DNA from 2 places in the Rhodoferax sp. RT4P68 genome. Region 1 is predicted to be linked to the other one. Evidence: predicted binding sites of a transcription regulator. Region 1 holds the regulator's gene; the other holds the start of a gene.

What was found. Region 1 encodes FliA, which starts transcription of late flagellar genes. Its sites were predicted from a motif close to CTAAAGTTTNNNNNNNNNNNGCCGNTA; they were not measured.
Region 2: AC099J_RS11325 (heme utilization protein) is a predicted target of FliA. The motif match lies at 2,743-2,769, and genes of this name have one in related genera.

Annotation. Positions count from the first base shown of each region.
Region 1 is NZ_JBWMBB010000001.1:700,232-715,713, forward strand. Features, by position in the region: gene flgK (flagellar hook-associated protein FlgK) at 1-1,693, opposite strand, end outside; gene flgJ (flagellar assembly peptidoglycan hydrolase FlgJ) at 1,690-2,541, opposite strand; gene AC099J_RS03225 (flagellar basal body P-ring protein FlgI) at 2,542-3,657, opposite strand; gene AC099J_RS03230 (flagellar basal body L-ring protein FlgH) at 3,706-4,398, opposite strand; gene flgG (flagellar basal-body rod protein FlgG) at 4,409-5,191, opposite strand; gene flgF (flagellar basal-body rod protein FlgF) at 5,204-5,944, opposite strand; gene flgE (flagellar hook protein FlgE) at 5,970-7,196, opposite strand; gene AC099J_RS03250 (flagellar hook assembly protein FlgD) at 7,232-7,888, opposite strand; gene flgC (flagellar basal body rod protein FlgC) at 7,980-8,384, opposite strand; gene flgB (flagellar basal body rod protein FlgB) at 8,396-8,824, opposite strand; gene flgA (flagellar basal body P-ring formation chaperone FlgA) at 9,006-9,731, shown strand; gene flgM (flagellar biosynthesis anti-sigma factor FlgM) at 9,839-10,162, shown strand; gene AC099J_RS03275 (hypothetical protein) at 10,182-10,556, shown strand; gene AC099J_RS03280 (PEP-CTERM sorting domain-containing protein) at 10,767-11,531, shown strand; gene AC099J_RS03285 (RNA polymerase sigma factor FliA) at 11,608-12,324, opposite strand; gene AC099J_RS03290 (hypothetical protein) at 12,335-13,084, opposite strand; gene flhF (flagellar biosynthesis protein FlhF) at 13,077-14,654, opposite strand; gene flhA (flagellar biosynthesis protein FlhA) at 14,651-15,482, opposite strand, start outside.
Region 2 is NZ_JBWMBB010000004.1:410,406-425,887, reverse strand. Features, by position in the region: gene AC099J_RS11335 (HlyD family type I secretion periplasmic adaptor subunit) at 1-546, shown strand, start outside; gene AC099J_RS11330 (tetratricopeptide repeat protein) at 794-2,641, shown strand; gene AC099J_RS11325 (heme utilization protein) at 2,928-10,037, shown strand; partial or broken gene AC099J_RS11320 (RidA family protein) at 10,059-10,454, opposite strand; gene AC099J_RS11315 (hypothetical protein) at 10,853-11,476, opposite strand; gene AC099J_RS11310 (hypothetical protein) at 11,546-11,857, opposite strand; gene AC099J_RS11305 (DUF1877 family protein) at 11,958-12,605, opposite strand; gene AC099J_RS11300 (DUF5672 family protein) at 12,852-13,634, opposite strand; gene AC099J_RS11295 (glycosyltransferase family protein) at 13,661-14,917, shown strand; gene AC099J_RS11290 (class I SAM-dependent methyltransferase) at 15,045-15,482, opposite strand, start outside.

The sequences.
Region 1 (15,482 bases):
CCACCTGCGAGAGCAGCGCGGCGTAGCCGTCCGACAGCGGCGCGCCGTCGAACATGGCCAGGTCGCGCAGGTCCATCAGCGCCTGCGCGTTGCCGGCGTCCAGTGGCGCGAAGGCGGTGTTGATCGGCCCCACGGTCAGCGTGTCGCCGGGCTGGGGCGCGCCGCTCAGCTGCAGTGTCCACGCGGTAGGTAGGGCCGCGTCGTAGGTGAGCGCGCTGCCGGGGCTGTAGGGGTAGGTGGCGGCCCCGGTGTCCGAGCGCGTGTAGGTCGTGCCGTTGACGAAGCTGATGGTCACGGCGGCCGGCTGCGGCGTCACGCCGGCGCGCAGACTGGCCACCGCCAGGCCGCCGGTGTTGGAGGTGCCCATACTGGCCTGCACCGTGCTGGCGACGGCCAGGTCGCGCGGCGATGCGAACACCGTATGGATGCCATCGGCCGCCGTGCTGAACGGGCGCAACAGAAAGATATCGCCCGCGGCGGCCGCGCCGGTGATGTTCAGCGCCAGGCCGTCCACCGTCGGTGGCGGGCCGGCGGCCACAGTGGGGAAGGTGCCGTCCGACATGCGCTCCACCGTGAAGGTGGTCGGCGAGCTGAACACCACGCGGTAGTCCGACGCCTCCAGCTGCGGTGCCTGCGACGGATTCGCCACGCTCACGCCGACGGTGGCGCTGCCGGTGTTGGCCACCGCGCCGATGCCGTTGGGCATCTGCAGCGGGCTGAACAGATCGCCGCCGGGGTTGCCATCCAGGTCCAGCCCCAGCTGATGCTGGGCATTGACCACTGTCGTGATGGCCACCGCCATGCGGCCCAGCAGGTTGGTGGCCTCGACCAGGTCTTCGTTCTGGAAGCGCATCAGCCCGGACATCGAACCGCCGCCCAGCATGTCCTCGCGCAGCGGTACCACCGCATTGCCGTTGACCACCGTCAGCTGGCTGCGCGTCGGGTCCATCGGGTCGGCCCGCACTTCCATATTGATCGCGCGGGTGCCCAGCACGATGGGCTGGCTCTGCGCCACGAACACGCTGACGGTGCCGTCGTTGTTGTCCAGCGCCGTGGTCTGCACGTACTGGTTCAGGTCGCTGATCAGCTTGTCGCGCTTGTCCAGCAGATCGTTGGGCGACTGGCCCGAGCCGCGCGCCTGCTGGATCTGGCTGTTGACCTCGGCGATGCTGGTGGTCAGCGCGTTGACTGCATCCACGCTGTTCTCCAGCGCCTCGGTCAGGCCCTTCTGCAGGTTGCCCAACTGCGTGGCCGAATCGTTGAAGCGTGCCGCCGTCTCCGAGGCCCGCGTCAACACCACGGTGCGGGCGGTCAGGTCGGTCGGCGCGGTGGCCACGTCGGTGAAGGCGTTCAGCATCTCGTTGACCGCAGCACCCAGCCCGGTGGTGCCGCTGCCGAACACGTCTTCGAGTTGCAGCAGCTTCTCGGCACGCGCCACGTCCTGCGCCGAGACCGATTTGGACAGCGCGGCCTGCCGCGTGAGGTAGGCGTCGTACACGCGCTCGATGGCCACCGCGTCCACGCCCTTGCCGATGTAGCCGCTGCCGCTGAACTGCCCCTCCACCGTGGCCAGCCGCACCACCTGGCGCGAATAGCCCACGGTGCTGGCATTGGCAATGTTGTGGCCAGCCGTCTGCAGCGCCACCTCGTTGGCCAGCAGCGCGCGCGTGCCGACATTGAGGATGTTGCTCATGCCGTGAGCGCCCGCTGCACCTGCAGCGTGCTGTTGATCACGCGGCTCAGCTTGCCGGCGTAGTCCGGGTCGGTGGCATAGCCGGCGCGCTTGAGCTCGGTGGCAAAAGCCAGCGGCGAGGCGGTCTGCGTGCGCACCTTCTCGTAGCGCGGGCTGTTGTTGATGAGCTTGGCGTAGTCGCGGAACGACTCTTCGTACGAATCGTAGGCGCGGAACTTGGCCTTCATCTTGCGCGCCTCGCCGTTCACGTACTCGGTGGTCGTCACCTCAGCCACCTTGCCTGTCCACCCCGCGCCGGCCTTGATGCCGAACAGGTTGAACGAGGTGCTGCCATCGCCATGCTTGATCTCGCGCTTGCCCCAGCCGGTTTCGTGCGCGGCCTGGCCGATCATGAAACTGGCGGGGATGCCGCTTTGCTGCTCGATGCGGGCCGCCGCGTCCTGGTGCTGCTGCACGAAGCCGGTCTTGCCCGTGCCGCTGCCGGCACGCGAGACCTTCTCGACGCTGGCAGGCGGCACGCGCGTGTTGTCCATGCCCACGGTTTGGCGCGCCAGCTGGCGCTCGATCGCGGCGGACAGCCCCCCCTGCAGGCCCGACATCGAGACCGAGAGTTGCTGGTCCAGCAGGTCGCTGCTGATCTGGGTCTGGTTGCTGTCCAGCATGCCGGACTTCATCGTCGCCTCGCGCATGCTCTTGATCAGCTCGCGCATGAACAGCGATTCGAGCTGCTTGGCCGCTTCCTTGATGGCCCCGGCGCCGTCCTTGTTGGCCGAGGCTTTCAGCGCGTCCAGCGAGCGCGCGTCAGCGGCCAGGCCGTTCGAGTTGGTGGCAAGGGGCGAGAGCGACATCTAGATCACCTCCAACTCTGCGTTGAGTGCGCCTGCGGCCTTGATCGCCTGCAGGATGGCCAACAGATCCTGCGGCGTGGCGCCCAGCGCGTTCAGTGCGCGCACCACGTCAGACAGCTGCGACGAGGCCGGCATCGACAGCAGCTTGCCGGGCTCCTGCGTGACCTTGATGTCCGCCTGCTCCGTCACCACCGTCTGCCCCTGCGAGAGCGGAGCCGGCTGGCTGATGACCGGCGTGCTGGCGATGCTGATCGACAGGTTGCCGTGCGCAATGGCGCAGGCCCCCAGCGTCACGGCTTGGTTCAGCACGATGGAGCCGGTGCGTGCGTTGATGACCACGCGCGCCGCGGGCATGACCTTCTCGATCTGCAGCTCCTGCAACTCGGCGATGAAGTTGACGCGGGCGTTGGGGTTGTTCGGCGCGCGCACCTGCACCGTGCGGCCGTCCAGCGCCTGCGCCAGGCCCGTGCCCAGCCGGTCATTGATGGCGGCGGCCACGCGGCGCGCGGTCTGGAAGTCCGATTCGTCCAGCCCCAGCGTGACGTAGTCGCCGTCCTGCAGTGGCGAGGGCACGCTGCGCTCGACCTGCGCGCCGCCGGGAATGCGGCCGGCCGACAGGTGGTTGATCTGCACCTTGCTGCCACCAGCGGCAGCGCCGGCGCCGGCCACCACCAGGCTGCCCTGGGCCAGCGCGTAGATCTCGCCATCGGCACCGCGCAGCGGCGTGGCGATCAGCGTGCCGCCCTTGATCGACTTGGCGTTGCCCATGGAGGCCACCGTCACGTCGATCACCTGGCCGGGCTGCGCGAACGCCGGCAGCTGCGCCGTCACCAGCACCGCCGCCACGTTCTTCAGCTGCAACTGCGAGGCGGCGGCCGCCGGCAGGCTGATGCCCTGCTGCTGCAGGTAGTTCGACAGACTCTGCGTGGTGTAGGGCATCTGCGTGGTCTGGTCGCCGGTGCCGTCCAGGCCCACCACCAGGCCATAGCCGGTCAACTGGTTGCTGCGCACGCCCTGGACGGACGCCAGCTCCTTGATGCGCGCGGCCTGCGCCGGCAGCGCCAGCAGCGACAGCGCCGCGAGCAGCGGGAGGAGAAAGCGCAGGGCGTTGGGCATGGCGGCAGTCAGGGGGGGTGGGGGAAGCTGCGCCTATTCTGCGCAGCGTCAGAACGGCAGAACGCTCAAAAAGAACCGCGCCAGCCAGCCAATTACCTGCGCATCCTGCTGCTGCCCACGGCCGCGCGATTCGACCCGCACGTTGGCCACGGCGGTCGATGGCACCGAGCTGCCGGCCTGCACGGCGCGCGGGTCCACCGTCCCGGAGAAGCGCAGCACGTCCACGTTCTGGTTGACGCCGATCTGCTTGTCGCCGGCCACCACCAGGTGGCCATTGGGCATCACGTCGACCACCGTCACGGTGATGGTGCCGGTGAAGGTGTTGGCGCTTTGCGTGCCGCCGCTGCCGGCAAATGTGTTCTCGGTCTCGGCGCCGACGTTGAGCTTGCCCAGCAACTTGGATGAAAGGAACGGGAAGCCGCTGATGCCGCTGTTGACCGAGCCGGCCTTGTCGACCGTGGACGACGAGCGCTGGCTGGCGTTGATGTTCTCCACGATCTGCACCGTGAGCGAATCGCCGATCAGGCGTGGGCGGCGGTCCTCGAAAAAGGGGCGGTAGCGCACGTGCGAATACAGCCCGCCGGTGACGGCAACGGGCGTTGCCGGCGCCATGGCCACCGGGCGCGACAACGATTCGGCGGGGAACTCGACCTTGGGCGTCTGCTGCAGCGTCTCGCAGCCGGCCAGCGCGAACGCGGCCAGCGCCAGCAGCCAGGGTGTGAAGCGTCGCGAGTAAGTCATGCCAGAGCCCTCACAGCTGCGCCAGCTTCTGCAGCATCTGGTCCGAAGTCTGCACGGCCTTGGAATTCATCTCGTAGGCGCGCTGGGTCTGGATCATGGTCACCAGCTCCTGCACCACGTTGACGTTCGAGGTTTCCAGGTAGTTCTGCTTCATGATGCCCAGCCCGTTGGTGCCCGGCGTGCCGCCCTGCGGCTGGCCCGAGGCGGCGGTCTCGGTGAAGATGTTCTGGCCGCGCGGCTCCAGCCCGGGCGGGTTGATGAAGTTCGACAGTGCGATGGTGCCCACCGTCTGCGGTGCGGCGTTGCCCGGCAGCACGACGGAGACCGTGCCCGTCTCGCTGATGTTCACCGACAGCGCGTTCGGCGGCACCGTCACGCCGTTGGCCACCGGCAGCCCGTTGGCGGTGACCAGCCGGCCTTGCGAGTCGACCTGGAAGCTGCCGTCGCGCGTGTAGCCGACGCTGCCGTCGGGCAGCTGGATGTTGAAGAAGCCGTTGCCATTGATGGCCACGTCGAAGGCATTGTTGGTCAGCTGGATCGTGCCCTGCGCATACGAGCGGCTGGTGGCCACGGTGCGCACGCCCAGGCCCAGCTGCAGGCCGGTGGGCAGCTGCTCGGCCTCGGTGTTGTTGGCGCCGACCTGGCGCAGGTTCTGGTAGATCAGGTCTTCGAACACCGCATTGGCGCGCTTGTAGCCGGTGGTCGAGACGTTGGCCAGGTTGTGCGAGATGACGTCCAGCTGGGTTTGCTGGGCTTCCATGCCGGTCTTGGAGATCCAGAGCGAATTGATCATGGCGAGGCTTCCTTATCCTTGAATACCGAGCAGTTGGCTGGCGCTCTTGTCGCCCGATTCGGCCATCTGCAACATGCGCATCTGCACTTCGAACTGGCGTGCGACCTGGATCATCCCGACCATGGTCTCGATCGCGTTGACGTTCGAGCTCTCCAGCGCACCGACCTGCAGGCGCGCGTTGCCGTCGGCCTGCAGCGGGTCGCCTGTGGCGGTGCGAAACAGGCCGTCGTCGCTGCGCTTGAGCCGCTCTTCAGGCGTCGGCGTGGCCAGCTTCAACCGGCCCAGGTTGGTCGACGGCTGGTTGCCGGCCTTGGCGCTGACGGTGCCGTCCGAGCCGAGCGTGACTTCGGCATTCGGCGGCACGTCGATCGGCGCGCCCCCGGCCGACAGCACCGGCAGCCCGGTGGGCGTGACCAGCACGCCGGCCGGCGAGACCTCGAACGCGCCGCCACGGGTGTAGGCCTCGGTGCCGTCCAGCCCCTGCACGGCAAACCAGGCGTTGTCGCGGGCCATGGCGTCCAGGTTGCGGCCGGTGCGCTGCACGGCGCCGGGGGTTTCGGAGTGGCCGCGCGTGGTCTCCAGCGCGAACACGCGGCTGCTGGAGCCCGGCCCGTTCAGCGGCACCGAGCGGAAGGTCGACAGCTCGGCGCGAAAGCCGTTGGTCGACACGTTCGCCAGGTTGTTGGACAACACCGCCTGCCGGCTCGAGGCGGCGATGGCGCCCGTCATCGCGGTGTAGATGATGTGGTCCATGGCTCAGCTTTCTGGTGGGCTCAGGTCAGCGCAGGTTCAGCAGCGTGTTCAAGACCTGGTCTTGCGTCTTGATGGTCTGCGCATTGGCCTGGTAGGTGCGCTGCGCGGTCATCATGTTGACCAGCTCCTTGGTCAGGTCGACGTTGGAGTCTTCCAGCGCGCCGGCGCGCAGCACACCCAGGTTGCCGGTGCCCGGCACGCCGGTGGCCGTTGGCGGGCCCGAGGAGAACGTGGCCTGCCACAGGTTGCCGCCGATCGGCGCCAGCCCCTGCATGTTGGTAAAGGTGGCCAGCTGGATCTGGCCCGCGGCGATCGACTTGCCATTGGAATACACGCCCTGGATCAGGCCGCTCTCGTCGATGTTGATCGAGGTGAGCTTGCCGGGCGCCTGGCCATCGCCCACGGCCTTGGTCACCGAGAACTTGGACGAACCGAACTGCGTGGCCCGCTCCAGGTTGATCGCCACCGGGAAGGTGGTCGCGCCGTCGGATTCGAGTAGCGTCAGCGGCGTCAGGCCCGTGGGCGACGAGGTCAGGTTGCCGTCGTTGCCGAAGGTCATGGGGCCGGCCAGCGTGGGCGCAGCACCGTCGACCGAGGTCCACACGTCCCACGCATTGGCGGCGGTCTTCGTGAAGTACATGGCCACCGGGATCTCGGCGCCCTGCGAGTTGTAGGCGATGGCCGAAGTGCCGTAGGTCTCCAGCGGCGGCACCAGGGCCGCCGGCGCGGTGCCGGTGGGCACGGCGGCCGCTGCGTCCAGGTTGAAGCGCAGGTCCACCTTGGTGCTGATCTGGGCGTCGATCTCGCCGCCGGCCGGCAGCACCAGCGGGCCGACCGCGCCACCGGTCGGCACGGAGCCATCAGGCAGCGCGGTCACGCCCATCAGCGCGCCACCGTCGGTGGTGACGATCTCGCCGTCCTTGGTCAGCTTGAACGTGCCGTCCCGCGTGTAGGCGGGCGAGCCGTTCGGCTGCGTGATCTGGAAGAAGCCGTTGCCGTTGATGGCCACGTCCATGGTGTTGCCGGTGATGCTCACGTTGCCCTGCGTGAACTGCTGCGAGACGGTGTTGACCTCCACCCCGATGCCGCTGTTGATGCCGCCTGAGGAGCCCAGGCTGGAGGCGTACAGCTCGGCGAACTCGGCGCGCGAGGACTTCATGCCCGTGGTGTTGGCATTGGCGATGTTGTGGCCGATCACATCCAGGTTCTTGCTGGCGGCGTTCAGGCCAGACAGGCCTTGTTGGAAACTCATGGCGGACTCCTGTGGAGAAGGAAGGTGCGGGGCAGTTAGAAGATGGCCTTGACGGCGCTGTACGCGACGGTCGCGCCGCTGGCCAGCTGCAGCATCAGCGCGTTGTTCTCGTTGCTGACGGCGCCGACCTTGGCGCGCTCCAGCGGGGTGGCGGTGACGGGGGTCTTGTTGCTGGTGGCGGTCACCTTGAACTGCAGGTCGGCGCCGCCGCTGTATTTGGAGGCGTCCCACTCGAAGCTCTGGCGGCCGGCACTCAGCGCGTTCATCTGCAGCGTGTCGACCAGCGTGCCGCCGGCGGTGCGAATCTCGATCCTGGCCGTGTCGGCGGCGGCCCCCAGGTCGAAGCTGCCGCGGCCCACGCCGTCGGTCACGGACAGGCCCGAGCCCTCGACCAGCACCTCACGGCCCACCATACTGGCGCCCTGCAGCGTCTGCAGCGAGGCCAGCTGCGAGATCATGCCGGTCACCGTGGCGTTCAGCGTCTCGATGCCGGTCACCGTGTTGAGCTGCGCGATCTGCGAGGTCATCTGCGCGTTGTCCATCGGGTTCATCGGGTCCTGGCTGTTCAGCTGCGCCACCAGCAGCTTGAGGAACCGGTCCTGCGTGGCCTGTGCGGTGGCGGTGCTGTTGCCGGCACTGCTGCCGGCGGGGGTGCCGTTGATGGCGCTGATGACGTCGGTGCTGATGGCCATGGGGTGTCCTTCTCAATGTGGGCGGGCGGAACTGGAGTACCTTCGCACTGCGTGCTGCGGTGCTGAGCACCTTGGGGCGGCCCGGCGGTGCTCACTGGCCCATCTGCAGCGTTTTGAGCAGCAGGGTCTTGGCGGTGTTCATGACTTCCACGTTGTTCTGGTAGGAGCGCGAGGCCGAAATCATGTTGACCATCTCCTCGACCGCGTTCACGTTCGAATGCGTCACATAGCCCTGCGCGTCGGACAGCGGGTGGTTCGGGTCCAGCACCTTGCGGCCCGGCGCCTCGCTCTCGGTGACCTGGCGCACGGCCACGCCGGCCGCGCTCTCGGCCCCCATCAGCGTGGTCTGGAACACCACCTGCCGCGCCTTGTAGGGGGTGCCGTCGGGCCCCGCCACGGCATCGACGTTGGCCAGGTTGCTGGCCACCACGTTGAGCCGCTGCGACTGCGAACTGATGCCGCTGCCCGAGATGCCGAAGATGGAAAACATGGACATGGCGTCGCTCCTTACTGCCCTTGGATGGCGGACAGCATGGTCTTGGAATGGCCGTTGATGAAGCGCAGCGCCGCCTCATAGCGCACGGTGTTGTCGACGAAGTTGGCGCGCTCGCGGTCCAGGTCGACGGTGTTGTTGTCCAGGTTCGGCTGGGCCTGCACGCTGTAGCCCAGCTCGGGCTGGTTGGCGCCGCCGTTCAGCGTGCCGATGCGCGAGAACGCCAGGTGCCGCGCGTCGGTGCGGGCCGGCGCGGTGCTGACGGTGTAGCCCTTCGGGTTGTCCATCACGCTTTGCAGCGCCTCGCCGAACTTGTAGTCGCGCGCCACGAAGCCGGGCGTGTCCACGTTGGCGATGTTGCTGGCGATCGTGCGCTGGCGTTCCGAGCGCAGCACCAGTGCGCGGGCCTGGAAATCGATGGAGCCGGTCAACCTGTCCAACATGGCATCACCTCATGCAATCGGGCCGGCTGCACGGGGGAGTCCGGTGCCGGGGGTGTTGCAAATTGTGCGGAGTGAGGTCGGCGCCGAAGACGCGATGAGGCCGGTGTTTGGCGGGTTGTTTCCCGCTTCGCGTCGGGCCCGGGTGCCTACAGTGGATCTCGTTCTTTCACGCTTGCAGGAGATGCCCATGGCCCCCATCCGATGGCTGCGCAGCCTGGTGCTGCCCGCACTGCTGGCCGGCTGCGCGGGCGCCTGGGCGCAGGCCGACGCGACCACCGGCTATGCCGCCGCCACACAGCAATGGGTCGAGGGCGTGCTGGCCGCGCTGCCCCAGAACGACAAGATGCCCCTGCGCATGGAGGTCAGCATCGGCGCGCTGGACAGCCGGCTGCGGCTGGCCCCGTGCAACCAGGTCGAGCCCTTCATGCCGCCCAACGCGCGCTTGTGGGGCCGTGCCCGGCTGGGCCTGCGCTGCGTGGACGGACCCACCCGCTGGAGCGTTTTTCTGCCGATCACGGTCAAGGCCTTCGGGCCGGCCTGGGTGCTGCGCAGCCCGGTGGAACAGGGCACGGTGCTCGGCCCCAACGACGCCGAGCAGGCCGAGGTCGACTGGGCCGAAGACCGCTCCCCCGTGCTGGCCGACCCCGAACTGTGGGTGGGCCAGATCGCCACCCGCACCTACATGCCGGGGCAGGCGATCCGCCAGTCCATGGTGCGCGCCGCCACCGTGTTCGCTGCGGGCACCCAGGTGCGCGTGGTGGCGCAGGGCCAGGGCTTTGCCGTCAGTTCCAGCGCCCAGGCCCTCAGCGCTGGCGTGGTGGGCCAGCCGGCGCGGGTGCGCATGGACAATGGCCGCATCCTCTCGGGCGTCGTGCTGGATGCCCGCACCGTTCAGCTGGCGCTGTGACCGGCCCGAGGAGATGGAACGAAACATGATGCTGGCCCTCAAGTTGCCGCAGGAACTGCCGAAACCATTGCCACGATGCCTTGCACCCGAGGCTTTTGGAGAGAGCGATGAAGATTGGTCAATCGCCCGAGCTGCCCACCGGAGTCAACGCTCCGGTCGCGAAACGGCCCGGGCAGGACATGGAAGCCGCCACGCAGGCGAAAACGGCCGCAAGCACGCCGGCCGCTGGCGCGTCCGTGTCGGTTTCTGCGCTGGCCCGCACGATGGAAGCGTCGCGCCGTGGCGATCTGGGCGATATCGACCAGACCAAGGTGGACGCGGTCAAGGCCGCCATGGCGAACGGCAGCTACAAAGTGAATGCCGAGGCGATCGCCGACAAGATGCTGGCAAACGCCCAGGAAATGCTGCAACCCAAGGCAAACGGCGCCTGAGCGTTCGGGGTTGCCGGCCATGACGTCCCCCCGTCTCGAACGCAGCCTCGGCGATGTCGAGCAGTTGCTGGGCAGCATGGCCACCCGGCTGGTCACCGGCGATGCGCTGGCCCTGGAGCGGGAGGCCACGGCCCTGCGCACCGCCATGGCCGAACTGGCCCAGGCCGGCCGCATCGAACCGCTGGACACCTTGCAGCAGCCGGCAGTGCGCGCGCGGCTGCAGGCCGTGTCCCAGTCCCTTTCCCGTCAGCGTGAACACCTGGCCCGCCGCGCCGTCGTGAATGAGCGGAGCCTGGCGGCCGTGGTGCCGCAGCACAGCGTCACCTACGCCAGCGGCCGTGCTGGGGGCTTCACGGGGTCGGTGGCCCGCATCTACGCGGCACCGGCACGGTAGAGACGCCTGCTTTGCCCACGCAAACGCCCCGCCATGCGGGGCGTTTTCATTGGCGCCTGCGCGCCGTGCGCTAAAGACCTGTCAATTCCATCGACAGGGTTTCTCGTCGCATTGTTCACATTTCCCGGCCGAATCGGACTTCTGGCGTGAGATTGTCCGCAGTAAAAGTTCACATCAAGCTGGCACACATGGTGCATACAAAGAAGCACCATGAAACACATTAAACACATCCTTACCCCCCTCGTTTTGGCCGCCGTCGCATCGACTGCCAGTGCCGCCACGGTCCGCGTCGATTTCGATGCGGCCCTGTACGACACGCGTCACGACTCGGGCTATGACAGCAACATCGACGTCCGGTTCGGCACCGAAACGGACAATCTCAATGTCGGCATGTTCAGCGGCAGCGTGGCCGCAACCAGTGGCGTCGAGCCGTCCGTCTTCATCTCGTCCAACGACTTCTTTGCATACTGCTACGACCTGGCCGAATCCATCAACGGCGGCGATCGGATCACCTACACCGTGAACATGGATGGCGAGCGCGCGCGCACGCTGGATTTCCTGGGCGCCGTGAACTACACGCTGAGCCTGAACACCGGCGTCTATGACCCGTATGCCTGGCTCAACCCGACGAACAGCTCGATGAGCGCAGCCATCCAGCTGGGCATCTGGGAAAGCCTGTACGACACCTCCAGCACCTGGACCAATTCGGCTGGCGAGTTTCAGGCAACGTCGGGCGTGCGCGGAGCCACGACGAACTATCTCTACTCGTTCTACGACGCGCTGGACGTGTCTGAAGCGCTGGATGGCCAGTACGTGATGACGCTGACAGCGGCCGGTGCGCAGGACATGATCACCGGCGCGCGCGCTGGCGGCTCTGGCGTGGGCGATTCCCGGGATGTGCCTGAGCCGGCGTCGCTGGCCTTGGTCGGACTGGCGCTGGCCGGTCTCGCTGCGGCACGCCGACGCAAGGTCTGACACGCGCAGGCACATCCCTGCATCCAAAGAAAAAACCCGCCTCGGCGGGTTTTTTGCTGGGCGCTCAAAGCGGCCGTCAATGCGCCCGCATCTTCGCCCGCAGCCGCGCCACCGATTGGCTGTGCAACTGGCACACGCGCGATTCTGTGACGCCCAGCACGGCGGCGATTTCCTTGAGATTCATGTCCTGCTCGTAGTACATGCTCATCACGAACTGCTCGCGCTCGGGCAGCGCCTTGATGGCCTCGACCAGCGCGCTGCGCAGCCGGCTGTCGCGCAGACGCTGCATCGGGTCGGCCTCGGCGTCGCCGGTGTGGCGGTCCAGAAAGCCATCGTCGCCGTCTTCACCGCCGCCCATGTCTTCCAGGTAGACCAGCTGTGTGCCGCGCACCCTGCCCAGCAGCTCCTGGTAGTCGGGCAGGGTCATGCCCAGCTCGTCGGCGATCTCCGATTCCCTGGGTGCGCGGCCGACACGCTGCTCGACGCGCTGCACAGCGCGCTCGATGTCCTTCTGGCTTTTGCGCGAGCCGCGCGACATCCAGTCGCCCTCGCGCAGCTCGTCGATCATGGCGCCACGGATGCGCTGCGTGGCAAAGGTTTCGAACTGCACGCCCTGAGCCACCTCATAGCGCGTCAACGCCTCCGACAGGCCGATCATGCCGACCTGGATCAGGTCGTCCAGCTCGATGTTGGCGGGCAGCTTGGCGATCATGTGGTGGGCCAGCCGGCGCACCAGGGGCACGTACTGCCGGATCATGTGCTCGCGATCCAGCTGGCCTTTGGCGGTGTACATCAGGTCCCTTCTAGCCGGCTCGCCCCACGACAGCAAACGGGGTCGAGCCACCTTCCAGCAGCCGCAGCGCCAGGCGGTGCACGTCGTCCTGGCGCCGACCACTGCCCGGCAGGCTGCGCACGGTGATCACATCGGTTTGGCAACCCAGGTAAGCCATGGCGCATTTTTGCAGAGTTCGACCGGCTGAACGCGCCAATTGGTCCGCGTTTCTGAGCGGGGTGGTGACCAGCGAGACCAGTGTCGGCACCAGCCGGGCGTGCAACTGAAACTGTTTGAATGTCTGGTAGCCGCGCACCACGGACTGGCGGCCCGGCGCCACGGCCAGCACAGGCTGGGCGCCGCTGTCGGCCAGCACCGGGATCAGCAGCTCGCTGCGCGCATAGACCACCAGCACGCCGCAGCCACGAAAGATCTGGCCCAGGCGCGCCACCGGTGACGGCCCTCCGCGCTCGCGCGCCAGTGCCCGCAGCCCGGCGGCTGCCGGCAGCACGGCCCAGTCCGAAGCGTCGGTTCCGCCCAGCGCGGTCCAGGGTGCGTCCTGCACCAGGTCCACCAGGCCGGGCTGCTCGCGCGATTCCACAGTCGTGCCATCCAGCACCACCGGTGGGTAGCCGTAGCCCTGCAGCGCCTGGCACAGTTGCCACAGCAAGCGCTGTTCGTTGGACTGGTCGCCCTGGCTGACCATGGTGATCAGGCGCACCGGCGCCTGCGGCATGCCCTGCCGCAGGCTGGCGCCCTGGCCGGCGATCGCCTCAAACATGGGCTGACCTCGCGCGCTGTGTCGGTTCGCCCGCCGGCGTGAAGTAGAAGCTCAGGTCCAGTGCTTTCGGGTCGTAGGCAGAACGCCCGCTGCTGCGCATCGAGGCGGCCACCAGCTTGGCCGCGTCGGCGCGCTCGAAATCCTCGGGCACGCGCTGGCCGTTGCACACACCGCGCAGCAGCAGCTGATGGCGCACCGTGGCGTCCAGCGCCGGGCCCAGTTTGACGGCCTCGTCGACCTTGGACAGGATGGCCTGCTGCACGCCGCTGGTCTTGAACGAACTCATCACGTCGTCCAGCGTGTCGCCGTGGCCACCGGCGTTGACGACCAGCAGCCGGTTCACGCCGGGCAGGTCCATCACGTCCAGCATGCTTTGCTTGCGCGGGTCACGCGGGGCGACGCCGGTGGTGTCCACCAGCACCATCTTCTTGTTGCCCAGCAGGCCCAGCAAATCCTGCAGCGCGGCGCGGTCGTGCGCCAGGTGGGCGACGACGCCCAGCATGCGGCCGTAGGCGCGCAATTGTTCGTGCGCGCCGACGCGGTACGTGTCCAGCGTGATCAGGCCCACGCTGGCAGCGCCGTGCTGCTGCACGCAGTGCGCGGCCAGCTTGGCGGCGGTCGTGGTCTTGCCGACGCCGGTGGCGCCCACCAGTGCGTAGATGCCGCCCTGCTCGTACAGCGGCAGTTGCTTCGCGTCGGTGCGCAGGTTGCGCTCCAGCACCTCGACGATCCAGCGCACGGCGTCGCCGGCGGACATGTCTGCCGGCAGGCGCTCCAGCATGGCGCGGGCCAGGCCGGGCGAGTAGCCCGAGCGGATCAGCTTGAGCATGAGGTTCGACTGGATCGGGTCCTGCCGCGCCTGGCCCAGCCAGGCCATGGTGTTGAAGCGCTCCTCGATCATCTCGCGCATGGCTTGCAGCTCGTCGGCGATGCCGTGCGCGGGCGCCGCTGCCGCCGGGGCGGCCGGCGCTGCGGCGCGTGTGTGGATCACGTCTTTGACGAACGGCAGCGCATGCTGCACACGCGTTGCCGCAGGCTTGGCCGGTGGGGCCGAGGCCTTCGATGGGACGCTGGCCGCCTGCAGTTGCTGGGCCAGTTGGGCCAGCTGGCCGGCAGTCGGCGCGACGCCGATCGCGGCGCGTGGCGCATCGGCCTGCGCGCGTGCGGCAAAGCCGGCGTTGCCGCCGCCCTCCAGCGCTTCGTGCCGGCGGCGCAGCATGCGCTCGCGCACATAGTCCTGGAACGACAGCGTGCTCATGGCCAGCTGATCGGCGTCGTCGGCCACCGGGCTTTCGTCGGCGGGCTGCGGGCGGCTGGCCATGCGGGCCTTGGCCGTGGATTGCGGCGCGGCCTGTGTGGCCAGGCCGGCCAGGGCGGCGCGCGTGGCCTCCTGGCGCGGGCCCAGCGCCGGGGCCGGCAACGCGCCGACCGTGTCTTCGGCCGTGGCCATCACCTCCACGCCGGTTGCCGTGGGCCGGTTGGACAGGATCAGGGTGCCGTCGCCAAAAGCCATCCGGGCCTTGGCCAGGGCCTCGCGCGAGGTCGCGGCGGTAAAGCGTTGAATGTTCAAGATGCACCTCTCAGGATGGGACCGATGCGGATGGAATGGGTTTCAGGGATCTCGCTGTGGCCCAGCACCTGCAGCCGGGGGGCCACGCGGCGCACCAGGCGCGAGATCGCATTGCGAATCTGGTCGGGCACCAGCAGGCAGGCCGGCACGCCCAGCTCTTCCTGCCGCATGGCCACGTCGGCCGCGTTCTTGCTGAGCAACTCGGCCACGCTCGGGTCCAGCGAGGGGCCGGCGGCGTTGCCCAGGGCCTGCACCAGCAGGCGTTCCAAAGCGGGTTCGATGGCGATCACGTTCAGCTCGCGCGTCGGGCCATAGATCTGCTGCACGATGGCCGGCGCCAGGGCGATGCGCACACGGCGCGCCAACTCCAGCGGGTCGGCAATGGCGCCGGCGTGCTCGGCCAGCGACTCGACGATGGTGCGGATATCGCGGATGTGCACCGACTCCTCCAGCAGCAGCTGCAGCACCTTCTGGAAGGTGGCGATGGGCACCATCTTCGGCACCACTTCTTCGATCAGTTTCGGGGCCAGTCGTGTCACGTGTTCCACCAGTTGCTGGGTCTCGGTGCGGCTGAGCAAACGTGCCGCCTGCACCTGCATCAAGTGTGAGAGATGCGTGGCCATGACGGTTTCCGAATCAACGACGGTAAAGCCGGCCATTTGTGCCGCTTCCTTCTGGCGCTCGTCGATCCAGTGCGCCGGCAGGCCAAAGGCCGGGTCGGTGGTGGCCGCGCCGATCAGCGGTGTGGTGATGCCGCCGGGGTTGATGGCCAGGTGCATGCCGGGGAAGGCCTCGCCTTCGCCCACCACCACGCCACGCAGCGTGATG
Region 2 (15,482 bases), on a different contig from region 1:
GACCTGCTCACCGTCTCGCGCGACCGTGACGCTGCGCGCGAGCAACTGCAAAAGGCCGAGCGGCGCCAGAAGCTCGTGACACTGGTGGCGCCGCAAGACGCCGTGGTGCTGGAGATCGCCAAGCTCTCGCCGGGCTCGATCGTGCGCGAGGCCGAAACCTTCTTCACGCTGGTGCCGCTCAACGTCAAGCTGGAGGCCGAGGTGCAGGTCGAATCGGCCGACGTGGGCTACATCCGCCTGGGCGACAAGGCGCATGTGAAGCTGGCGACGTTTCCGTTCCAGCGCCACGGCACGCTGGATGCGAACGTGCGCACGCTGAGCGAAGACGCCTTCCAGCGCGATGCCACGCGCAACAGCGCCGACGCGTTCTACGTCGTGCGCCTGGCGCTGGCGCAGACGGAGCTGAAGAACATGGCCGACAAGGCGCGCCTGCTGCCCGGCATGACGCTGGACGCCGAGATCGTGGTGGGCCGGCGCTCGGTCATCTCCTACCTGGCCTGGCCGCTGACCAAGGGCCTGGACGAAGCCATCCGCGAGCCTAGATAGAGATGCACCCCCCAGTCTCCGCGCTGCGCGAGCGAGCGAGAACAACCCCCCAGCGGCTGCGCCGCTCCCCCCTTCTGCTGCGCGAAGGGGGGCGCACCCAGTGGCCTGGCAGAGCCAGTTCCACGGGTGCCCTGGCCGGGCTGCTTCTCGGGCTTGGGTGGTTGCGTGAACAAGCCGCATCGGCCTGGCAGAGACAGTTCCGCGGGTGCCCTGGCATGGGCTGCTCTGCGGCCACCGGACGCTGAGCATGTCGTCGCGCGAGGGCAAGCATTTCGCTGAGACGCTGAAGGCCGCGCGCATCGGCGTGCTGGAGTCGCAATACCAGGTCGGCCTGATGTATGCCAACGGCGTCGGTACGCCGCTGGATCTGGAACAGGCGCTGCTGTGGATCGGCAAGGCGGCCGAACGCGGCATGGCCACTGCGCAGTATTTGCTGGGCACGCGCTATGCCTTGGGGCTGGATGTCGAGAAGGACGAAGCCAAGGCCTACGGCTGGTTCCAGCGCGCGGCTGAGCAGGGCCACCTGAAGGCGCGGCTGCGCATGGGCCGGTTGCAGGCGCAGGCGCCGGCGGCGCTGGCGCGCGCCACCTATCTGCAGGCAGCGGGCGCAGGCCTGGCCGAAGCGCAATGGGCCGCAGGGCAGGCGCTGGCGCAGGGCGAGGGTGGCCCGCGCGACGAAGCCCAGGCATTGCGATGGTTCATGCTGGCAGCGGCGCAGGATTTCGGGCCCGCGCAGCTGGCCGTGGCGCAGGCCTATGCGCGGGGCCTGGGCACCACGCCCGACCCGGCCGCTGCTTTGACGCTCTACCGCCGGGCCGCGCGGCAAGGCCAGCCGGCCGCAGCCACGGCGCTGGCGGCACTGGGCGAGCCGGTGCCCGACATGCTCGCCGCACGCTGGGCCCGCGCCGCCGAGGCCGGCGACGCCGACGCGCAGTGGCACCTGGCCGAGATGTTTGCCCACGGCATCGGCCTGCCCGCCGATGCGCAGAGCGCCGCAGCCTGGTACGCGGCGGCCGCGCGCCAGGGCGATGTGCGGGCGCAGTTGGCGCTGGCCCGGCAGCTCGAAGCGCAGGGCGATGCGGACGCGTTGGACTGGTACCGCCAGGCGGCCGAGCAGGGCGACGCGGACGCGCGGTTCGCGCTGGGCCGCCTGCACGCAGCCGGCACGCTGGGCGCCGCCGACCCGCTGCAAGGGCTGGGCTGGACGCTGCGCGCCGCCGGCCAGGGCGATGCGCGGGCGCTGCAGACGCTGGGCGAGCTGTTGCAGGGTGACACCGACCATCTGGCAGCCGCCGCGCTGGCCCAGGCCGCCGAGCAGGGTGCGGCCGAGGCGCAGTTTCAGCTGGCCGGCCTCTATGCCAGCGGCCGGGGTGTCGTGCGCGACGCGAACCAGGCCGCCACCTGGTACGCACGCGCCGCGCGGCAAGGCCATGTCGGCGCCCAATCGGCACTGGGCGTGTGCCACCGCAACGGCCAGGGCGTGGCGCGCGACGCCGAGCAGGCACGCCACTGGCTGCGGCAGGCGGCCGAGCAGGGCGACGCCATGGCGCAGTGGCAACTGGGGGCGCTGTGCGCCAGCGCGGACAACGGCGCCCGGCGCGACCTGCGCCAAGCCTTCGTCTGGTGCCGCGAGGCGGCCGACCAGGGCTTCGCGCCGGCGCAGGCCAGCCTGGCGCTGCTGCACGCGCGCATCCGCCAGCCCGAGCAGGCGGTCGCCTGGTGGCAGCGGGCGGCGCAGCAGGGCGATGCGGAGGCCCAGTTCAACCTCGCGCAGGCGCTGGCCAAGGGCCGGGGCATCACCGTCGATGCGGCCCAGGCCTTCCACTGGTTCGCGGCGGCGGCCGGGCAGGGCCTGCCGGCAGCCCAATCGCGGCTGGGTTTGCTCTATGCGACCGGCCAGGGTGTGGCGGCCGATGCGATCGAAGCCTGCAAGTGGTTCGCCATCGCCGCCGCCGGTGGCGATGCGCCTGCCGCCGCCAATCTGCAACGCGCCCACGCCCGGCTGCAGGCCGACGCGCTGGCCGAGGGCACGCGCCGCGCCCAGGCCTGGATGGCCGCTGCCGCGGCGCCGGCCGTCCACCGTCCCGCCCGCTGATCTGCCCGTGCGGCGGCCGGTGGCCGCCCTCGCTACCGGCGCAAGACGGCTTATATGTCTGATATTCGGACGAACGAAGACAAAGATTTCTTCAAAAAACGCTCAAGTCCGGCCGCCTTCCGCCGTTAATGACGAGCGGGCAGGAAGCGTGCAGTGCCTTCGGTGTCAGGAAAAAACCGCCTGACCGGTAGGCGCTGTCCGACAGCGGGTAGGGGGCTACCGTTCCTGTTCACGAACTTGCACACTAAATTAGTGTGCTGAAACTGAACACTGAAAAGAGCGAACCATGAGCAATATCAGCGGCTTGACCACCGAGCAGATCGCGGCACTGACCACCGATCAAATCCAGTCGCTCACCACCGCCGACATCGCCGTGCTGAGCACCGCGCAGGTGCAGGCGCTGACCACTGAGCACGTGGTCGCTCTCAAAACCAACCAGATCCAGGCGCTGACCACGGCCGGCGTCGGCGCGCTGACCACGGAGCAGGTGGCGGCGCTGGAGACGCGTGACGTCGCCGTGCTGAGAACCACGCAGCTGGCGGCATTGAGCACCTCGGCCGTCGCCGCGCTGGATTCGGCCCAGGTGCAGGCACTCAACAGTGCCGCCATCTCGGCCCTGAGCACCAGCGCCATCGCCGCGCTGACGACCAGCCAGATCGAAGCCCTGAACACGGCCCAGGTGCAGGCCATCACCACCGCCGGCATCGCCGCGCTGAGCACCGAGCAGGTGGCCGCGTTCGAGACGCGCGACATCGCCGTGCTGCGCACCACCCAGGTCGCCGCGCTGACCACGGCTGGCGTGCAGGCGTTGACGACCGCGCAGATCGGCGCCGTGACCACCGCCGGCATCGCCGCGCTGGGCACCAACGACATCGCCGCGCTCACCACCGAGCAGGTGCAGGCGCTGGGCACGGCCCAGGTGCAGTCCATCACCACGGCCGGCATTGCCGCGCTGAGCACCGAGCAGGTGGCCGCACTGGAGACGGCCGACCTCGCAGCGCTGCGCACCAGCCAGATCGCCGTGCTGAACACCGCCAGCGTCGCCGCGCTGACCACGGAGCAGGTGCAGGCGCTGACCTCCACCCAGGTGCAGGCCGTGACCACCGCCGGCATCGCCGCGCTGACGACCGACCAGGTCGCCGCGCTGGAAGTGAATGACCTCGCCGCGCTGCGCACCACGCAGATCGCCGCGTTGACGACGGCGGGCGTCGCCGCGCTGACCACCGGCCAGGTGCAGGCGCTGACCACCGCCCAGGTGCAGGCCGTGACCACGGCCGGCATCGCCGCGCTGACGACCGAGCAGGTCGCCGCGCTGGAGACGCGCGACGTCGCCGCCCTCAGCACTGCGCAGGTCGTCGCGCTGTCCACCGACAGCGTGGCCGCGCTCACTAGCACCCAGGTGCAGGCGGTGACGACGGCAGGCGTGGCGGTGTTGTCCACCGCCGCCGTGGCAGCGCTGACCACCGGCCAGGTGCAGGCGCTGACGACGGCGCAGGTGCAGGCCGTGACCACCGCCGGCATCGCCGCGCTGACGACCGAGCAGATCGCCGCGCTGGAAACGCGTGACGTCGCCGTGCTGAAGACCACGCAGGTGGCCGCGTTGGCCACCGACAGCGTGGCCGCCCTGACCACCGCGCAGGTACAGGCGCTGACGACGGCCGGCGTGGCCGTGCTGTCCACCGCCAGCGTGGCCGCGCTGACCACCGAGCAGGTGCAGGCGCTCACCTCCACCCAGGTGCAGGCCGTGACCACCGCCGGCATCGCCGCGCTGACGACCGAGCAGGTCGCCGCGCTGGAGACAGGCGACGTCGCCGCCTTGCGCACCACCCAGGTGGCGGCAATGACGACTGCGGGCGTCGCCGCGCTCACCACCGGCCAGGTGCAGGTGCTGACGACGGCGCAGATCCAGTCGGTGACCACGGCCGGCATCGCCGCGCTGACCACCGAGCAGGTGGCGGCGCTGGAGACGCGCGACGTCGCGGCGCTGAAGACCACGCAGATCGTGGCCCTGTCCACCGACGCCGTGGCCGCGCTCACCACCGCCCAGGTGCAGGCCGTGACGACCGCTGGCGTGGCCGTGCTGTCCACCGCCAGCGTCGCCGCGCTGACCACCGACCAGGTGCAGGCCCTCACCTCCACCCAGGTGCAGGCCGTGACCACCGCCGGCATCGCCGCGCTGACGACCGAGCAGGTCGCCGCGCTGGAAACCCGCGACATCGCCGCGCTCAAGACGACGCAGGTGGCCGCGCTGACCACCGCCGGCGTCGCCGCGCTGACCACATCGCAGGTGCAGGCCGTGACCACCGCTGGCGTGGGCGTGCTCTCCACCGCCAGCGTCGCGGCGCTGACCACCGACCAGGTGGCTGCCCTGACCTCGACCCAGGTGCAGGCCGTGACCACGGCCGGCATCGCCGCGCTGACCACCGAGCAGGTGGCCGCGCTGGAGACCGCTGACCTGGCCGCGCTGCGCACCACGCAGATCGGCGCGCTGACGACCGCAGGCGTGGCCGCGCTGACCACCGGCCAGGTGCAGGCGCTGACCTCGACCCAGATCCAGTCGGTGACCACGGCCGGCATCGCCGCGCTGACGACCGAGCAGGTCGCCGCGCTGGAGACGCGCGACGTCGCCGCCTTGAAGACCACCCAGATCGTGGCGCTGACGACCGAGGGCGTCGCCGCGCTGACGACGTTGCAGGTGCAGGCCGTGACCACCGCCGGCATCGCCGCGCTGTCCACCGCCGCCGTCGCCGCGCTGACGACGGAGCAGATCGCCGCGCTGACCACCTTGCAGGTGCCGGCCGTCACCACCGCGGGCGTGGCTGTGCTGTCCACCACCCAGGTGCAGGCCATCGAGACGGTGGACGTGGCCGTGCTGCGCACCGCGCAGATCGCCGCGCTGGGCACGAGCGAGATCGCCTCGCTGACCACGGCCCAGGTGCAGGCGCTGACGTCCACGCAGATCCAGTCCGTCACCACGGCCGGCATCGCCGCCTTGACCACCGAGCAGGTGGCGGCGCTGGAGACGCGCGACATCGCGGCCTTGACGACGCGCCAGGTCACGGCCTTGTCCACCGACGGCGTGGCCGCGTTGACCACGGCCCAGGTGCAGGCGCTGACGACGGCCGGCGTGGCCGTGCTGGCCACCGGCGCTGTGGCCGCCCTCACCACGCTGCAGGTGCAGGCGCTGACCTCCACCCAGGTGCAGGCGCTGACCACGGCCGGCATCGCCGCGCTGACGACCGAGCAGGTCGGCGCGCTGGAGACGCGCGACATCGCCGCGCTGAAGACCACGCAGGTCGCCGCGCTGACCACCGACGGTGTGGCCGCCTTGTCCACCACCCAGGTGCAGGCGCTGACGACCGCGGGTGTCGCCGTGCTGTCCACCGCCAGTGTCGCGGCGCTGACCACCGCCCAGGTGGCGGCCCTCACCTCCACCCAGGTGCAGGCCGTCACGACGGCCGGCATCGCCGCCTTGACGACCGAGCAGGTCGCCGCGCTGGAAGTGGGTGACCTCGCCGCCCTGCGCACCACGCAGGTCGCCGCGCTGACCACGGCGGGCGTCGCGGCGCTGACCACCGGCCAGGTGCAGGCGCTGACCACGGCGCAGGTGCAGTCGCTGTCCACCGCCGGCATCGCCGCGCTGACGACAGAGCAGGTGGCCGCGCTGGAGACGCGTGACGTCGCCGCGCTGAAGACGACGCAGGTCGTGGCCTTGTCCACGGACAGCGTGGCCGCGTTGACCACCGCCCAGGTGCAGGCGCTGACCACCGCCGGCGTGGCCGTGCTCTCCACCGCCAGCGTGGCGGCATTGACCACCAGCCAGGTCGCCGCGCTGACCTCGACCCAGGTGCAGGCCGTGACCACGGCCGGCATCGCCGCGCTGACGACCGAGCAGGTGGCGGCCATCGAAGTGGCCGACCTCGCAGCGCTGCGTACCACGCAGATCGCCGTGCTGACCACCGACGCCGTGGCCGCGCTGACCACCGCGCAGGTGCAGGCGCTGACCACCGGCCAGGTGCAGGCCCTCACCACCGCCGGCATCGCCGCGCTGAACACAGAGCAGGTGGCCGCGCTGGAGACGCGTGACGTCGCCGCGCTCAAGACTACGCAGGTCGTGGCCTTGTCCACCGACGCCGTGGCCGCCTTGACCACCGCCCAGGTGCAGGCGCTGACCACGGCCGGCGTGGCCGTGCTCTCCACCGACGCTGTTGCCGCACTCACCACGCTGCAGGTGCAGGCGCTGAGCTCCACCCAGGTGCAGGCGTTGACCACGGCCGGCATCGCCGCGCTGACCACGGAACAGGTCGGCGCGCTGGAGACGCGCGACATCGCCGCCTTGAAGACCACGCAGGTCGCCGCGCTGACCACCGACGGTGTGGCCGCGCTGACCACCGCCCAGGTGCAGGCCCTGACGACGGCCGGCGTGGCCGTGCTGTCCACGGCCGGTGTGGCGGCGCTGACCACCAGCCAGGTGGTGGCCCTGACCTCGACCCAGGCGCAGGCGCTCACGCTCGCCGGCATCGCCGCGCTGATGACCGACCAGGTGGCTGCGCTGGAGGTGGGTGACCTTGCCGCCCTGCGCACGACCCAGGTTGCCGCGCTGACGACGGCAGGCATTGCGGCCCTGACGGTTGGCCAGGTGCAGGCGCTGACCTCGGTTCAGGTGCAGGCCGTGACGACTGCCGGCATCGCCGCGCTGACCACCGAGCAGGTGGCCGCGCTGGAGACGCGCGACGTCGCCGCGTTGAAGACCACGCAGGTCGTGGCCCTGTCCACCGACAGCGTGGCCGCATTGACCACGGCGCAGGTGCAGGCGCTGACCACGGCCGGCGTGGCCGTCCTGTCCACCGCCGGCGTGGCCGCGCTGACGACCAGCCAGGTGCAGGCGCTCACATCCACCCAGGTGCAGGCGCTGACGACAGCCGGCATCGCCGCACTGAACACCGAGCAGGTGGGCGCACTGGAGACGCGCGACATCGCGGCGCTGAAGACCACGCAGGTGGCAGCCCTCACGACCGACAGCGTCGCCGCGCTGACCACCGCCCAGGTGCAGGCGCTGACGACGGCCGGCGTGGCCGTGCTCTCCACCGCCAGCGTGGCTGCGCTCACCACCGGCCAGGTGGCGGCGCTCAGCTCCACCCAGGTGCAGGCGTTGACCACGGCCGGCATCGCCGCGATGACCACGGAACAGGTCGCGGCGCTGGAGGTGGGCGACCTCGCCGCCTTGCGCACCACGCAGGTGGCCGTATTGACCACCGATGCCGTTGCCGCGCTCACCACCGCCCAGGTGCAGGCGCTCACATCCGCCCAGGTGCAGGCGCTGACGACGGCCGGCATCGCCGCGATGACGACCGAGCAGATCGGCGCGCTGGAGACGCGTGACGTCGCCGCGCTGAAGACCACACAGGCCGTGGCCCTGTCCACCGAAGCCGTGGCCGCGCTCACCACTGCGCAAGTGCAAGCGTTGACGACGGCCGGCGTGGCCGTCCTGTCCACCGCCAGCGTGGCGGCCTTGACGACCAGCCAGGTGCAGGCGCTGAGCACCACGCAGGTGCAGGCGCTGACGACGGCCGGCATCGCCGCGCTGACCACCGAGCAGATCGGCGCGCTGGAGACGCGTGACGTCGCCGCCCTCAAGACCACGCAGATCGTGGCCTTGTCCACCGACAGCGTGGCGGCCCTGACCACCGCGCAGGTGCAGGCGCTGACCACGGCCGGCGTGGCCGTGCTGTCGACCGCCAGCGTCGCCGCGCTGACGACCGAGCAGGTTCAGGCGCTGACCACCGGCCAGGTGCAGGCCCTGACCACCGCCGGCATCGCCGCGCTGACCACCGAGCAGGTGGCCGCGCTGGAGGTAGCCGACCTGGCCGCGCTGCGCACCACGCAGATCGCCGCGCTGACCACTGCGGGCGTGGCGGCATTGACGACCGACCAAGTGCAGGCCCTCACCTCGGTGCAGGTGGGCGCGCTGACCACGACCGGCATCGCCGCGTTGACGACCGAGCAGGTCGCCGCACTGGAGACGCGCGACGTCGTCGCCCTGAAGACCACGCAGGTCGCCGCGCTGACCACCGAGGGCATCGCCGCGCTGACCACCGCGCAGGTGCAGGTGCTGAGCACCGCCGCACTGACGGCGCTGGGCACCACCGGCGTGCAGGCATTGACCACCGACCAGGTGGCGGCGTTGACGACGACGCAGATTCAGTCGCTGACCACCAACGCCATCGCCGCGCTCACCACCGAGCAGGTGGCGGCGCTGGAGACGCGCGACATCGTGGCGCTGCGCACGACGCAGATCCGCGCGCTGGAAACCACCGACCTGGTCGCACTGACGACCACCCAGGTCGCCGCGCTGACGACCACGCAGGTCGAGGCGTTGACGACGGTGCAGATCAGCGCCTTCACCACCGAACAGGTGTCGCACCTGGCGCTGGGCACGCCGGTGATCTTCGACCTGGACGGCGACGGCGTGCAGACGCAGAGCATCCAGGCCGGCGTGAGCTTCGACCTGTTCGCGCAGGGCCAGGCGGTGCAGACCGGCTGGGTCAGCAGCGGTGACGGTTTGCTGGTGATGGACCGCAACGCCGACGGCACCATCAACGACGGCTCGGAACTGTTCGGCTCGTCCACCCGGCTGGCCAGCGGCGAGAAGGCCGTCGACGGCTATGCCGCGCTGCGCGAGCTGGACGCCAACCAGGACGGCGCGCTGACCGCCGACGACGCCGCGTTTGCCGACCTGCGGATGTGGGTGGACGCGAACTCCGACGGCATCAGCCAGACGGGCGAGGTCAAGACCCTGGCCGAGCACAACATCGCCAGCATCAGCGTGCAGACCCAGGCCGAGCTGAGCAAGAACAACGGCAACCTGGTGGGCCTGACGTCCAGCTACCAGACGACGGACGGCGCGACGCATGCGGCGGCCGACGTGTGGTTCGTGGCCAAGGCGGCGCCGACCGAGGCGGCGCAGGTGCAAGCGGTGCCAGAGCCGGATCTGACCGCGCAACTGGTGGCGCCGGATGCGGTTGCCGCGCCGGTGGCGGACATCGTGGCGGCGGCGCCTGCGGCCGCGCCCGCATCGCCGACGGATTTGCGTTCACGCGTCAGCGGGCTGGCGCAGGCCATCGGCAGCTACGGGGCCGACCCGTCGGGTGCGGGTGGCACCGGCCTGCCGGGTGTGGACGCGGGCACGGTGGCGGCCAAGGCCGGCAGCGCGCAGGCGGTAGTGGTCGGCATGGCCGAGGCGATGCGGCAGTTCGACGCGAATGGGCAGCCGGTGGCATCCGCGCCGGTGGCGGCGGTGGCGACGCTGGGCAAGTCGATGACGGCGCTGCAGGGGCTGCAGGATCCGGCGACCGGGATGCTGGCGGTGGGGGCTGGTGGGGTGGCGAAGGTGTGAGGCAGATCCCCCGCGCCTACATCAGGGGCGGGGGTGCTGGCTGGCGTGTGACCAGCTCAATTGGTGAGAAGGCTTCTGACTGATTGGCGCATTCGTCGGGTAGCGCAGGTACACCAGCTTGCTGCGGCTGAAGCCCCTGCCGCAGCGCCGTTCATCTTCCCTGGCCGATCCATGCGCCGGGCCATACCGCAGCTGATTAACTTCTGGCGACCTCGTGCAGCTTGGCTGCTTGAATGCTGTGACCTCGATTTCGATTTTCATGCGTGGGTCCGCGAGGCCAGCAGAGATCGTCATGGCTGCAGGGCGTACCGAGCTGAAACACTTGCGAAGCGCGGGCCAACACTCCCTGAATTCATCAGCATTGGGGGGAACATAGGTCACTCGCGCAACATCGGTCATATCTGCGCCAGCCTCCTTGAGCGCGGCATCATCGAGTCGCGATCCTTCGCAAGAAAAAGACTTTTCTGCTCAAGCTCGGCAGAAAGCTCAAATCAAAGAAATCAAGAAGCGTCCAATTTCTAGAGCCGCACTCAAGGTATAGGTCTGGCTCCAAATGAGAAATAACAAATTTCGGACTTCCAACCATGTTCTGCATTCGCATTTCTAGCGTTGCCGGCATGTCCGTTGGGTCCAGCTTCACACAGACCTCGCTTCCCTCTTTAAGCGATGTCAGGCGCTTCCCGTTGCAGAGCAAGTCCAGCGGCGCGAACTTCCCATACCAGCCGGAATGACGTGTGACGAAGACATTCATGACTGTCAACGCCGAAATTGTGGGGCGGCGAAGCCGTCCCACACGAATGACCTGTTAGCCCGCATCACGGCCCAACTCCCAAATGCTTCAGCGCCCATGCTGTCAGCACTGCGGCGACGATACCAAAGGTCCACTTTACGGCCGGTTTGGCCATGCCGCTCCAGGCCGCAGAAGCCATCCGCCTCCACAAAGATCCCCGCCTAGCTTCTCTCTGCAGCAGCAATTCGTCGAGAAGAAGCCGCATCCGGCGAACCGACTGGCGAGGGACGTTCGCGGCAGAGACTCTTATCAGCGCGAGGTAATGCTCGTAAGAACTCTGATCAAACTTGCGCGCTTCCGCTTGACTCCTGCGGTATACGCCGGGCGTGTGCTCTACCAGCGCGACGAACTTGCTCAGCGGAAAGACAGCTTCGACAACGGCGCCGAGCTCCTGAACAAGGCTGCCAGTTAGCGTGTCCTTGAATGGGAGCACAGTAGCCGAGACTACATCTATGGCCACGCGCTCCCTTTCAGTCAGTCCATTGGCGCATATGGATTGAAGCTCGCGCATCACACTTGAGACGGACGGACAGATGGGTTGCGGGCCGATGGAGTTCCAAACGTCCCGAATTGCTGCCTCAGTATGCGCGTCCGCCCTCGACAATTCGTCCTCGAGCTTACGACGCAGCAGGTTCGGGAGGTCTGACATCTGGTGCGGGCTAACGCCGCTGCTCAGCCGACGCCGTAGGTCGGATGCAGCAGCTTGCTATCGAGCATATTATTTCCCCAGCAAGAGCATGAGTACGAGATAAAACATGATCGTGCATGTGAGAAACATGTTCACCGCAATGAAAGAGACTTTACGCAGCAATGCATTCCAAACAATCAAGCACACGAAGCCCCCACCACCAAAAAACAAGATGAACACTTCCAGTGTGGACCGGAGATCGACAAGCGTCGGTACAAGGCGAATGCCAAAGAACATCAGCGGTGCACAGACAAGCGCTGCGAGAAAGACAAGCCGTGGCAGCAACGGCGCTTGCCCTTCCGGACGGCGCTCGCTAGTTTGATTTTCTAGAGGTACGACCATTGGTTTGCACGATAACGTCGGAGCTGACCGGACCGCAACACGTGCGGCGAAGCCGGCTCCTCGTGTTGTGGGTCCGCGTCGAGCGACTTGTTATCCGCGTTCATGTGTACCACATGAGGACGATTTGCCCGCCGCTGGCCGCTTGGTCGTAGAAGTTTTGCAGCTTCCTGAAGTTGGGCACGATGTATTCATCAAGAATCTCATCTCCCTCTTCCATCCATTGATCCGGGAATACGCCAACTCGATCCATTTCTTCGAAATCCGCAGCTTTGCGAAGTAACGATTCGTCTATGGCTCGCAGAGCAGATGCAATTTGTGAGACTTCCTTCGGAGAGAACACGCAAGCGGGCCCCATGCCAAAGTCGATCCCGGCCTCCTTCGTCGGGCCCCTACCTTCAATTCCGATCAACGCTGCGTCTGCCTCAAGCTTCTCAAGGGCACGTGCGGCAGCCACCAACTCGCCGGAGTCTTCGCGCTTTTTGAAGAGAGACTTGGCTCGGTCAAGAAGGCCTGCAGACTTGAGCTTGCGTTCCTCGCGCATGCTCTCCATGACACGGGCGTTGTGCGCCTGCTCGGCTCGTTTGCAATCAGAAACTAGCCACGCAATTGGATCCCACGCACGGTCGACGTCAATGAACTGGGCATCACCGAAGACGCTAACGTTCCCTGAAGCAAGGCGCTCTGGAGTTGCGAGAGCGGCAGGCAGTTGCTCAGGTGATAGCCTGATGTAGTAGGCGACGATGCTCATACGTGGCTAAAACGGATAACGTGTTGTCGAGCGCTTCTCGTCGCGCTTGATCACGACAACTGTCGCCGTATCAACCCGCGCGCCACGCGTGCAAGCTATTGATTCCACATCGTTTCTCCAAAAAAATGCGCCCGTTGAATCTACTAAATTTCCCATGAAGTAGCGCTCCCGTTACAAATTTCAACGTTCGCTCGAGGCCTTCCGAAAGCGCGTGGCTACCCGCACTGACAAAGTCCCCCTTGGCGTTCACCCCAACCCATCCAACACCCCCGCCCCCGGCAACAACCCCTTCCAAAACCCCGGCTCGTACTTCCACCACGCATGGCCCCCCATCGGCAAGTGGTGCCCATTCACCTCGTAGTACCAACTTGGCCGCAACTCCAGCGCAAACCGCGACGCGGTGATTTCGTTCGGCAGCACGAAATCCCGCGACAGCGCACCCATGAACGAGAAGAACAGGTCTTCGCTCGACCCCGTCTGGCAGAACACCCCAGTGGCCTCCGAGAACTCGCGCAGCAGCCCGATGCACTTGTCGATGCGCCGCAGGCTCAGCCCGCCGTTACCCACGTGCACCTTCAGCTGCTTGCCATACGCGCCCTCGAAGCGCCCCAGGTTCACGAACAGCTCGTTGCCCTGCGGCCAGGGCGCGCCGACATAGTCGAACGGCGCGGCGCACCATTCGTCCAGCTCGTCGCGCAGCACGATGGCGTCGGTCTGCAAAATCAGCAGGAAGCGGTGGTCGGCAAACCGTGCGTAGAACGCCTCGTCCAGTAGCAGCCGGTTGTAGCCGGGGATGCTCGCAAACGCGGCCGGCGCGAAGGCGATGAAAGGCACCTGCGGGTAGCGCTGCGCGTAGTAGTCCAGCGCCAGGCCCTCGGGCCCGATGAAGTGCACCGGCCGGCCCGCCAGCGCGCGCAGCGAGACGTCCAGCGAGTATTCTTCCAGCGGCGCCAGGCGTGCCTGGTAGATCGGCACCAGCACCACCACTGGCTGGGGGCCAGGCCCCGGCAGCGATTCACGACTTGTCATGGCTGTTCCCACATGAAGTTTTTCTTTTGCCCGGCATTTCACACCACGGCCCTGCGCCCGGGTGGCGCCCTGTGACGCGCACGGTCTACATCGAGCTCTCGCCCACGCCGATCTACCGGCGCATCGCGCTGGCCCTGGGGGCCGAGTTGACGCGCAAGGGGCTGACGGTGCTGGCCGTCAAGCCAGACGGGTTCAACAGCACCACGTTCGCCCAGTTCGTCGCGCAGCAGGGCGCGGATGCGGCGTATGTCTCCACGGCGGCGAGTAACGCCATCCAGTCGCGCGAGCCCGGCACGGGCCGGCACTACTTCGAGAGCTTTCCCGGGCGGCTGGTGTTTCTGCACCAGGACGCGATCCTCGGCGGGCTCGACCTGCTGGCCGGCATCGCCAAGTTGCAGGCCTGGCAGCGCGTGGCCGATCGCACCGCGCACTTGTGCATCGAGGCGGACAACATCGCCGATCTGGCGTCCGTCGGCATCGCGGGCGCCCAGCTGGTTCCCCACGCCAGCGAGTTCGCGCCGGTGGCACCCACCGAGAGTGGCTTCGACTACGGCGCCGCGTTCGTCGGCCATGCCGTGCCCAGCCAGGCCTACCCGATCGACACGGCCTCGCCCCGCGTGCGCGCCGTGCTGGAGGATGCCGAGCGGGCGCGCGGCGCCGATTTCGCCACGCCATTGGAGCCACGTGTGAAGGCCTGCGCCGACCAGGCGACTGAGGGGCTGGGCACGCCGGCAGACCAGGCCGTATTGCGCGTTGCGCAGGCACAGTGGCTGCGCAACGCCATCACCGGGCGCACGCTGCCGCTGCGGGGCTGGGTGTTCGAGCAATGCGGCATCGCGCCGCTGCACATCTTCGGCGGCGACCCGGCCTATCTGCATGGGGTCGAGCGGCACCTGCAGGTGGCGCGGCCCGGGGTGCACTACCACCCGGCCGTGTATGACACGACGGAGCTGCAGCGCGTGTTCAACCGCAGCGTGCTGCATGTGAACGTGTCGTCGCTGCAGTTCGACCATGCGGTGGTGAACCGCTTCCACGATGTGATCCTCTCCGGCGGGCTGTGCCTGACGGATGCCCGCGCGGGGCTGGCAGAGCTGACGTCGTTGCATGCTGAGGTCTCCTTCCGCACGGTGGACGAGTTGCGTGACCGGGCGCTGCACTTCGCGCGGCCCGAACACGCACGTGAACGGGCCTTGCTGATCGAGGCGGTGCAGCGCGATGTGCTGCGCAACTCGGGCTATCCGCTGGTGGCGCAGGCCGTGGTGCGGGCGCTGCGCGAGGCCTGAGCGCCGCCCGGCCGCACGCAGGCGCGCAGCACCGCAACGCGCAGCACGAAGGTGCCGCTGCGGATGCAGCGCCGGGCCGCCCCAAGCAGCGCGCACCGCAGGCGAAGCCGAAGCAGGGCCGACGCGCTCAGCCCGGCAGCCGCTTGCGCATCTGCGTGACCAGGTTGGCGCCCATCCACTCCTGCTTCAGGATCTGCAGGTAGCCGTTGTACCCATAGATCTTGGCCCAGCGGTTCGTGTCGTCGAAGTAGCAGGGGAAGGTCTCCTCCGTGATGATGTTCACGTGGGTCGGGTCCTGGAAGGCGGCGTTGTGCGGGTAGGCCGGCGTGACGGACAAAAAGATGCCGTCCACCTTCAGCACGCGGTAGATCTCGTTCATCAGCATCACGAACGGGTTGCGGTGCTTGGGCGCGTAGATGACGCGCGGCACGTGCTCGATGAACTGGTAGGCGGTGACGAATTCGAAGCTGTCGTCGGCATACGGGATGGGCTCGATCGCCAGGTCGGCAGCGGCGATGTTGCGGCCGATGTCCTCGCGGATGTCGACGCCGAACACTTCGTCGGC